DNA from 4 places in the Exiguobacterium alkaliphilum genome. Region 4 is predicted to be linked to each of the others. Evidence: predicted binding sites of a transcription regulator. Region 4 holds the regulator's gene; each other region holds the start of a gene.
What was found. The regulator Rex, encoded in region 4, represses fermentation and respiration genes when NADH is low (regulators of the CRP and FNR family bind a similar motif). The targets are predictions, from matches to a motif close to TTGTGAAATATTTCACAA.

Region 1 (2,205 bases), 990 kb from region 4:
ACGCCCATATTGCCGCCGTTCTTCCCGAACGCGGCACGGACTTCAGACGCCGTCCGGTTGACGTTGTTCGTAAGCGTGTCGACGATCACCATCGAGCCGTTCGGACCGAATCCTTCATAGCGCAACTCGTCAAAGTTCTCTTCGTCGCCACCTTTCGCCTTGTCGATGGCGCGGTCAATGATGGCACGAGGGACGTTGTACGTCTTCGCGCGCTCGACGACGAACTTGAGCGCTTGATTCAGTTCAGGATCTGGCTCGCCTTGGCGGGCGACGATGTAGATCTCCCGACCGAACTTCGCATAAATCCGGCTCGTGTTGGCGTCTTTTGACGCCTTTTTCTCTTTGATGTTGTTCCATTTACGACCCATTGCATGTCATCTCTCTTTCCATAGTTCGATTGATTCACTGTCGATTATATAAGAAGCGCGGGACATTGACGAGTAAAAATCATCCCTCGCTCTTGTCCATCTTCTCGACAATCTTGGTCAGTGTCTTCAAGCTATCAATCAATCGTGCGGTCTCGTCCTCATCTAAAAAGGCGAGGCGATCTTCGAACAGGCGGCGGAAGGAATCGCGTCGTTCCCGAAGGACCTGTTCGCCTTTCTCGGTCAATTGATTCCAGATGACGCGGCGGTCACGCTCGTCCGGCACGCGGGTGATGTATCCTTCATCGACGAGTTTCGTGATGAGCGGCGTCACGTTCGGTGGGGCAATTGATAACGTCTCGCTAATGTGTCCGTTTGTGACGGCACCCTCGTCTTCAATCAACATCAATAGATGAAAATGAGAGAAGTTCAAGTTCGGGATTTGGGGCAAGTCCGAGCGGCGAAGTAATTTTCTACGAATCAATGGGATCAGTTTAACGAACTGATCGGCTGCATCTTGTCTAGGCATAGGTCTATTCACTTCCTAATCAGGTTCTACTTCCCATTATACACGAGTGGGGGACGGCTTGGACGACCAATCCTCATTCCGTGACATTTTGCACAGCGCTTTCGTCGCATCGTGGACATAACTTTTGTAAGCGTTTACATATCGTCTGTACCTTATTTTCATGAAAACGAATTAGATTTTACTGAGCATCATCTGAAAAAGCAATCCCTATCCTCATTCTTCTAAAAAATCTTGTGAAATAGTTCACATTGTTGTCACGCACAAAATCGGAAAATCGGTGTATTCTATGAATGTGAAGGAAAGCACAAACTCTTCTTGAACTAACTGATTGCCCCGTGCTCTCCATCAAGTCAGACTTATCAGCTCTCATTCATGAGGAGGAAACCAACATGGCAGTTAAAGAGAAAGCAGTAGTAGAGACATCAGCAGAACAGATGGTCGACACGCTCGTCACACAAGCGCATAAAGCGCTCGATACGTTGATGACGTTCGACCAAGAGAAGATCGATGCGATCGTTCAAGCGATGGCGCTCGCCGGACTCGAACAGCACGTCGCTCTCGCAAAACATGCATATGAAGAAACAGGTCGTGGTGTATTTGAAGACAAGATGATCAAAAACATCTTCGCGACAGAATATATTTACAACTCGCTCCGTGGCGAGAAGACGGTCGGCGTCATCGAAGACGACGAGCAAAACGGCATCACGTACATCGCCGAGCCGGTCGGTGTCGTCGCTGGGGTCACACCGGTGACGAACCCGACGTCAACGACGATGTTTAAAGCAATCATCGCCATCAAGACGCGTAACCCGATCATCTTCGGTTTCCACCCGTCGGCACAACAGTGTTCAAGCGAAGCGGCACGCATCCTTCGTGATGCAGCCATCGAAGCTGGCGCACCGGAACACTTGATTCAATGGGTCGAAAAACCGTCACTCGACGCGACGAAAGCACTCATGAACCACCCAGGCGTCGCCATGGTCCTCGCAACAGGTGGAGCGGCGATGGTGAAATCGGCTTACTCGACTGGTAAACCGGCCCTCGGTGTCGGACCAGGTAACGTACCTGCTTATATCGACAAAACAGCAAAAGTGAAACGTGCCATCTCGGACGTTATCTTGTCGAAAACGTTCGATAACGGTATGATCTGTGCGTCTGAACAAGCGATTATCGTCGACCAAGAAGTGTATGAAGAAGTGAAAGCGGAAATGACGGCACTCGGCTGCTACTTCTGCTCACCAGAAGAGAAAGCGAAACTCGAGACACTCGTCATCAAAACAGACTCATGTGCGGTCAACCCGGAAATCGTCG
Region 2 (2,205 bases), 140 kb from region 4:
AACGCTTTGGATTATTTTTCGTTTTAAGATAATCCCAGAGGTTTGTGCTTTTTTTTGGTCAGTTTTTTCTAGTAAGGCACTACTATAACGCTCAGCGTTTATTTCAGGAGGGTTCATTATGAACACAGGTAAAGTAAAATGGTTTAACTCAGAAAAAGGTTACGGCTTCATCGAAATGGAAGGCGGAGACGACGTATTCGTACACTTCTCAGCAATCCAAGGCGACGGCTTCAAGACACTTGAAGAAGGCCAAGCAGTAACTTTCGAAATCACTGACGGAGCTCGTGGACCACAAGCTTCTAACGTTGAAAAAATCTAATCTTCCTTAACTTTAAGGAATTTTACAACCTGTCCGCATCTGCGGGCAGGTTTTTTTGTGTTTAATCGCGTGCCTCCGGGGAAGAGTATACGAGTGACAATCACAAGGAGGGTATTCGAAATGGATGCATTGCAAACGGCAAAAGATATTTTGAATCACAGCAACGTAGGGACGATGGCGACTGTCTATAAAGGAAAGCCGCATAGCCGCTACATGACATTTTTCCACGATGAATTGACGCTCTATACCGCGACCTCGAAAGACACAGATAAAGTCGACGAGTTGAAAAACAATCCGTATACACATATTTTAATCGGTTACGATGGCGACGGTGTCGGCGATACGTATTTAGAGATTTTAGGGGAGACGACCGTGTCGGACGACGAGTCGATGAAAGAAAAAGTGTGGAACGAGAAGCTCGAAGGTTGGTTCGACGGTCCGGATGATCCGAAACTTGTCATCTTGAAAGTGACGCCACAATCGATGCGGGTCATGAATAAGAAAGGGCAACCACCGCAAGAAGTTCAGTTATAAAGGTCGACGTGACGTCCAAACGGGCGTCTTTTTTGTGGAATTTCCAAAAAGTGACTGACTTATGACACACATATGGACGAACGGTGAACGATTGTCATAACGTATGTGAAAAACTGAACATGAGTGGTATATTGTGAATGTAATCACATATAAGTCATCATTCCACATAACAAGGAGGTATTATCATGTTCACAAAGTTTTGGCAAAACCACAACATCGCGACCGGCATCTTGACCGTACTTCGGATTTGGCTCGGTTATCACTGGCTCACGGCCGGGTGGGGAAAAATCACAGGCGACTTCGCATCTGGTGGCTATCTTCAAAACGCAGCGTCGCTCGCGACGGGCGACCATCCGGCGGTGGCCGGTTGGTGGGCCGCCTTCCTCGAAGGCTTCGCGATTCCGAACGCAGCGTTGTTTGACATCTTGATCCCGTATGGTGAGTTTTTGGTCGGTCTTGGCCTCTTGCTCGGAGCGTTGACTCGTAGCGCCGCTTTCTTCGGTCTCGTCATGAACATGGCGTTCTTGCTCTCAGGTACGGTCAGCACGAACCCGACGATGCTCATCGTTTCGGTCCTCATCCTCGTCGCCGGTTACAACGCTGGGAAAATCGGGATCGACGGGTTGTTCCTTCGCAAGTTCGTTGAAACGAAAGTCATGCATCGTTCACCAAATCGTCAAATAGCGTGACGACTTTCTGACATTCTCCTGTGACAAACCGTTCGTTGTTCGGCTACGATGAACATAGCATGGATTGCAAAGGAGAACAGAAATGAACGCTACACAGTTTAAATGGCTCGGATATACGGAAGGCATGTCGTTCTTATTGTTATTGTTTATCGCGATGCCGCTCAAGTATTTAGCGGGTATGCCGCTCGCCGTCAGCATCGTCGGTGCGGCGCACGGATTCTTGTTCGTCGCGTACGTCGCGGCTGCCGTCTACATGGCGTGGCGCTTCCGCTGGAGTTTCAAAGTGCTCGTCCTCGCGGTCATGGCGTCGGTCATCCCGTTCGGACCGTTCCTACTCGAAAAACGAATTTTACCTTCAACAGAGAAGACATCGAACTGAGCGGTTCGATGTCTTTTGGCGTTCATGCACTTTCCGCGTCTGCTGACACAGCTGCTTTTTCGGCAGCGATGTCGTGACGGATCCGATACATCGCAAGCAGCGTGATCGATAGCAGGCAGACCATGCAGACTGTATAGAGGAAAGTGACCGATACCCATTCACTCAAGGCGCCGAACAAGATGAAACCGAGCGGCGTGATGCCCATCGCGAGTGATTCGAGCACACCGATGACCCGACCGAGGTAGCTCGGTTCTGTATTCGTTTGTAAATACAGTTGCATCGGA
Region 3 (2,205 bases), 590 kb from region 4:
TCTTGATTCAGTGACAGCTCGAAGATGTTCATCTTTCCTTCCGGTCCTTGGATGAACGGATGAATCGTGAACTTGTCGTGGTCGACCATCGTGAAGACGGTATCGAGGTGCATGAATGCTCGCGATTTGGGGATTTCGATGGCAATCACTTTTTTAAACGTCCCGCCATGCTTGAGCAGATTAAGGGCGACCCGCTCGATGCCTTGCGCTGTCGTCCGCTCGGAAATCCCGATGGCGACGACTTCTTTAGACAAGACGAGTTCGTCCCCGCCTTCCATCGCGAACCGGTAGTCACGGTCTGACCAAATCGGGACGTCATGTTTGGCGAATCGTGGATGGTACTTCATGATATATTGCGTGAATAACGATTCGCGCCGCCGCGCCGGCTCTTTCATACGGTTGATTGATAAGCCATTGCCGATGGCCGCTGCCGGGTCGCGGGTGAAGTATAGGTTCGGCATCGGATCCAAGTAGAACGGATACGTGTCTTCAATCATCTCATGCAAGTGACGTCGTTTCTCCGGCTTGATTTCCGACTTGCGAATCCCAGCCATGACCGTCTCGATTAACTGTTCATTGTCATAGGCGAGCAAATATTCTTTCAACGTCTCATACGATCCGTTGATGTTCGACTTTGACTCGGACAAGATGTCGGCGACGAACCGTTCCCTTACGCCCGGAAGCGATAACGTCTCGGCCATCAATTTTTCTAAATACAGCACTTCGACGCCACGGTTTTGCAGGGCGCTCGCAAAGTAGTCATGTTCTTTTTGGATGACCGGCAAATGTGGGATGTCATCGAAGAGGAGTCGTTCTAAATATTCGGGGGTCAAATTTTCAAGTTCACGGCCCGGACGTTTCAGCAGCACCGTCCTGAGTTCACCGATTTCTGAATACACGTGGATTGGATGTTTGAGCGTAGTATCCCGTGAGGTCTGTTGATCCATCATCGTTATCATCTCGCTTCCTCCTAGTGTTTCGGGTGTGTTGCTACCCTTACATTATCAACTTACCCAATATCGGGACGGGTAAGTCCGACGGTGGGACCGTGACGAATTCCACATCGAGATGAATGAACGATCGATAAAACTGAATGAAAAAATAATTGTGAATCATTACACAAGCGTACACAATCACTTACCTCTGTATAATCGCTGTATACATTGTGAAATAAATTCATTATTTTTTTTGTGTTCCTTTCCTGTATGATAGGGACGTACCTGAATCTACTACGGAAAAGGAAGTGAGTCGATGGCAATCGAACGTACAGAACATGCGCGTCACCAAGCTCAAGTGACCGCGCTCATTCAAAAGGGGGACCCGGTCGATTTCCGCGACTTGTTCCTTACCCTTCACCCTGGTGAACAGGCGGATTTATTTATCGAGCTCGAGCAGCCTGAGCGCCAGTTCGTCTATCGAGCACTCACACCGGAAGCGTTCACGGATTTATTTGAGAAGTTGGAACTCGAAGACCAGGAGCAATTCATCCAAGAGATGCCGCGGCCTTATGCGGTCCGTGTCTTGAACGACATGTTCTCGGACAATGCGGCTGACTTGATGAATGAACTGCCTGACGACTTCATGAACGAACTGTTCGAACAGATGGATGAGACCGAGGCCACAGAAGTCAAAGACTTGATGCGCTATCCAGACGACACGGCCGGCGCCGTCATGACGACAGAGTTCGTCGTCTTAAAGGCAGATAAGACCGTCGGCGAGACGCTTGAAGAGTTGCGCGACCTCGGACCGGACGCCGAGACGATTTATTACCTTTACGTCATCGATGCATCCGGTCGTCTCGTCGGTGTCGTCTCGCTCCGCGATTTGATCGTGTCACGGCTCGATGCCCGTATCGCCGACATTATGGGGCGACGCGTCGTCTCCGCGAACGTGCTCACCGACCAAGAAGACTTGGCCCGGACCGTCCAAAAGTACGACTTGCTTGCCCTTCCCGTCGTCGACGATGAAGAGAAACTACTCGGAATCATCACCGTCGATGATGTCATGGACGTCATCGAGCGCGAGACGACCGAAGACTTTGAAGAACTGTCCGCGACGAAAGGTTCATCTGACATCAATATGGGACCGGTCGAGGCGGCCAAGAAACGCGCGCCCTGGATTATCAGTCTCATGTTCCTCGGCATGATTACCGCCTCGACGATTGGCGGATTCGAAGAAACGCTTGAGACGATCGTGCTCCTCGCC
Region 4 (2,205 bases):
GGTGGCGTGACAGCTCATAGACGACCGAGACGACGCGGTCGAGGAAGTAGCGGTCGTGGGAGACGATGAGGACGGCCCCTTTATAGCCGCTCAAGTACTTCTCGAGCCACGCGAGCGTCTCGATGTCCAAGTGGTTCGTCGGCTCGTCCAAGATGAGGAGGTCCGGGCTCTGGAGGAGCATCTTCGCCAAGGCGAGACGCGTTCGTTGCCCACCCGAGAGCGTGTCGATTTGACGGTCGAAGTCGTCCGGATAGAACCGCATCCCGTGTAGCACCGAGCGAATCGTCGCTTCATATTGATAGCCGCCGCGATCCTTGAACGTATGTTGTTCCTCGTCATACGCGGCGAGGAGCCGTTCATAGGCGTCCGCATCGTTCAAGATGCGTTCACTGCCCATGTCTTGCTCCATCCGTCGGAGCGTTTGTTCTTGCTCGATTAAATCGGTGAAGACGGTGAGCATTTCGTTCCAGATCGTCTCGCTCGATTCTAGCCCGGAGTCTTGGGCGAGGTAGCCGATTGTGACGTCTTTTGGCTTCATGATGTCGCCTGAGTCGTAGTTATATTCCCCGGCGATGACTTTGAGGAGCGTCGACTTGCCGGCGCCGTTCCGGCCGACGAGGGCGACACGTTCACCTTCTTGAATCTCGAGTTTGACGTTCTCTAAAATCGGCTCGACGCCGAATGATTTCGATAAGTTGTTGACTTGCAATAGGATCAAGTGAAAAAACCCCTTTCTCTGTATTTAGTATACTGTATTTTTTAGTCTTTTCAGGTATATTCATTGAGTGGTCATGTGAATTCGTTTACAATCAAGGTGTATGAAATCAGATTCGTGTGTAACGTGTCGTAAAAAGGAGGCTCTTTCCGTTGAGTCAAAACGAACCAAAGATTCCGCAAGCGACAGCCAAACGGTTGCCACTATATTATCGGTTTATCCAAAGCCTGCATTCATCAGGCAAACAACGTGTCTCTTCTGCCGAACTGAGTGAGGCGGTCAAGGTCGATTCGGCGACGATTCGCCGCGACTTTTCGTACTTCGGTGCGCTCGGGAAAAAGGGATATGGCTATAACGTACAGTATCTGTTAGACTTTTTCCGAAAGACATTGAACCAGGACGAAATCACGAACGTCGCCTTGGTCGGGGTCGGTCATCTCGGGACAGCTTTCGTCAACTATAACTTCCTTAAAAACAATAACACACATATCGTCGTCGGGTTCGATGCAGACGAGACAAAAGTCGGCACGACGATGTCCGGTGTCCCGATTCATCACGTCGATGAGATGGAACAGATCATGAAGCAAAACAAAATCGATGTCGCCATCCTCACGGTCCCGTCCGCCTATGCGCAGCCGGTCGCCGATGACTTGGTCCGCTTTGGCATCAAAGGGATTTTGAACTTCACGCCGGCTCGACTTACGGTGCCGGACACGGTCCGCGTCCATCATATCGACTTGTCGATCGAACTCCAATCGCTCATTTACTTTATGCAACACTATCCATCTGCTGAGGGGGTCCATCAATAATGGAATTACTAGCATCGTCACTCGTCGTCGGGATTCCGGGGGGAGCAAGTCTCTTCATTATCGCGATTATCGCGCTCATCATCTTCGGGCCGAAGAAGTTGCCTGAGTTCGGCCGTGCGGCCGGACAGACGCTCCGTGAATTCAAAAATGCCACAAACGGCATGATGAATGAACATGATGAAAAAGACAAGAAAGATTCTGAGAAGAAAGAGCAGTAATCATGAACCATCAACCTGATCAAGAGCGGGCGCTGTCCGACCACTTGACAGAGCTGCGGAGACGACTGATGCTGTCGGCATTTGTCGTCTTTGCCTTCTTTTTGGCCGCTTTGCCGAGTGTCAAATACGTGCTCGCCTATCTACAGGCGGACCTCGTCGAACGAGGACTAGAGCTGAACGCCTTTGGGGTCGCGGACCCGCTCATGATTTATTTGAATTTGGCGCTCGTCATCGGTCTCGTCGCAGCCAGTCCGTTTCTACTGTATCAACTGTGGGCGTTTGTCGCACCTGGTCTGCATCCGAACGAGCGGAGAGGGACGCTCGCCTATATCCCAATCATCTTCATCTTGTTCCTCGTCGGTCTCGCGTTCGCCTACTATTGGTTGTTCCCGCTCGTCCTCGACATCTCGACGAACCTCGGGCAAGACCTCGGGCTGACGCAAATCATCGGGGCGTCGAACTA

Region 1: the regulator Rex is predicted to act here: its motif matches at 1,126-1,143, upstream of adhE (bifunctional acetaldehyde-CoA/alcohol dehydrogenase).
Region 2: the regulator Rex is predicted to act here: its motif matches at 985-1,002, upstream of KB235_RS00710 (DoxX family membrane protein).
Region 3: the regulator Rex is predicted to act here: its motif matches at 1,106-1,123, upstream of arcA (arginine deiminase).

What each region holds. Positions count from the first base shown of each region.
Region 1 is NZ_CP073101.1:1,903,165-1,905,369, reverse strand. Features, by position in the region: gene KB235_RS09850 (YebC/PmpR family DNA-binding transcriptional regulator) at 1-368, opposite strand, end outside; gene KB235_RS09845 (MarR family winged helix-turn-helix transcriptional regulator) at 448-894, opposite strand; gene adhE (bifunctional acetaldehyde-CoA/alcohol dehydrogenase) at 1,284-2,205, shown strand, end outside.
Region 2 is NZ_CP073101.1:125,577-127,781, reverse strand. Features, by position in the region: gene KB235_RS00720 (cold-shock protein) at 119-319, shown strand; gene KB235_RS00715 (pyridoxamine 5'-phosphate oxidase family protein) at 440-853, shown strand; gene KB235_RS00710 (DoxX family membrane protein) at 1,039-1,542, shown strand; gene KB235_RS00705 (DUF3817 domain-containing protein) at 1,625-1,921, shown strand; gene KB235_RS00700 (MFS transporter) at 1,944-2,205, opposite strand, start outside.
Region 3 is NZ_CP073101.1:579,030-581,234, reverse strand. Features, by position in the region: gene arcA (arginine deiminase) at 1-950, opposite strand, end outside; gene mgtE (magnesium transporter) at 1,252-2,205, shown strand, end outside.
Region 4 is NZ_CP073101.1:2,893,541-2,895,745, reverse strand. Features, by position in the region: gene KB235_RS14920 (ABC-F family ATP-binding cassette domain-containing protein) at 1-718, opposite strand, end outside; gene KB235_RS14915 (redox-sensing transcriptional repressor Rex) at 868-1,524, shown strand; gene tatA (twin-arginine translocase TatA/TatE family subunit) at 1,524-1,742, shown strand; gene tatC (twin-arginine translocase subunit TatC) at 1,745-2,205, shown strand, end outside.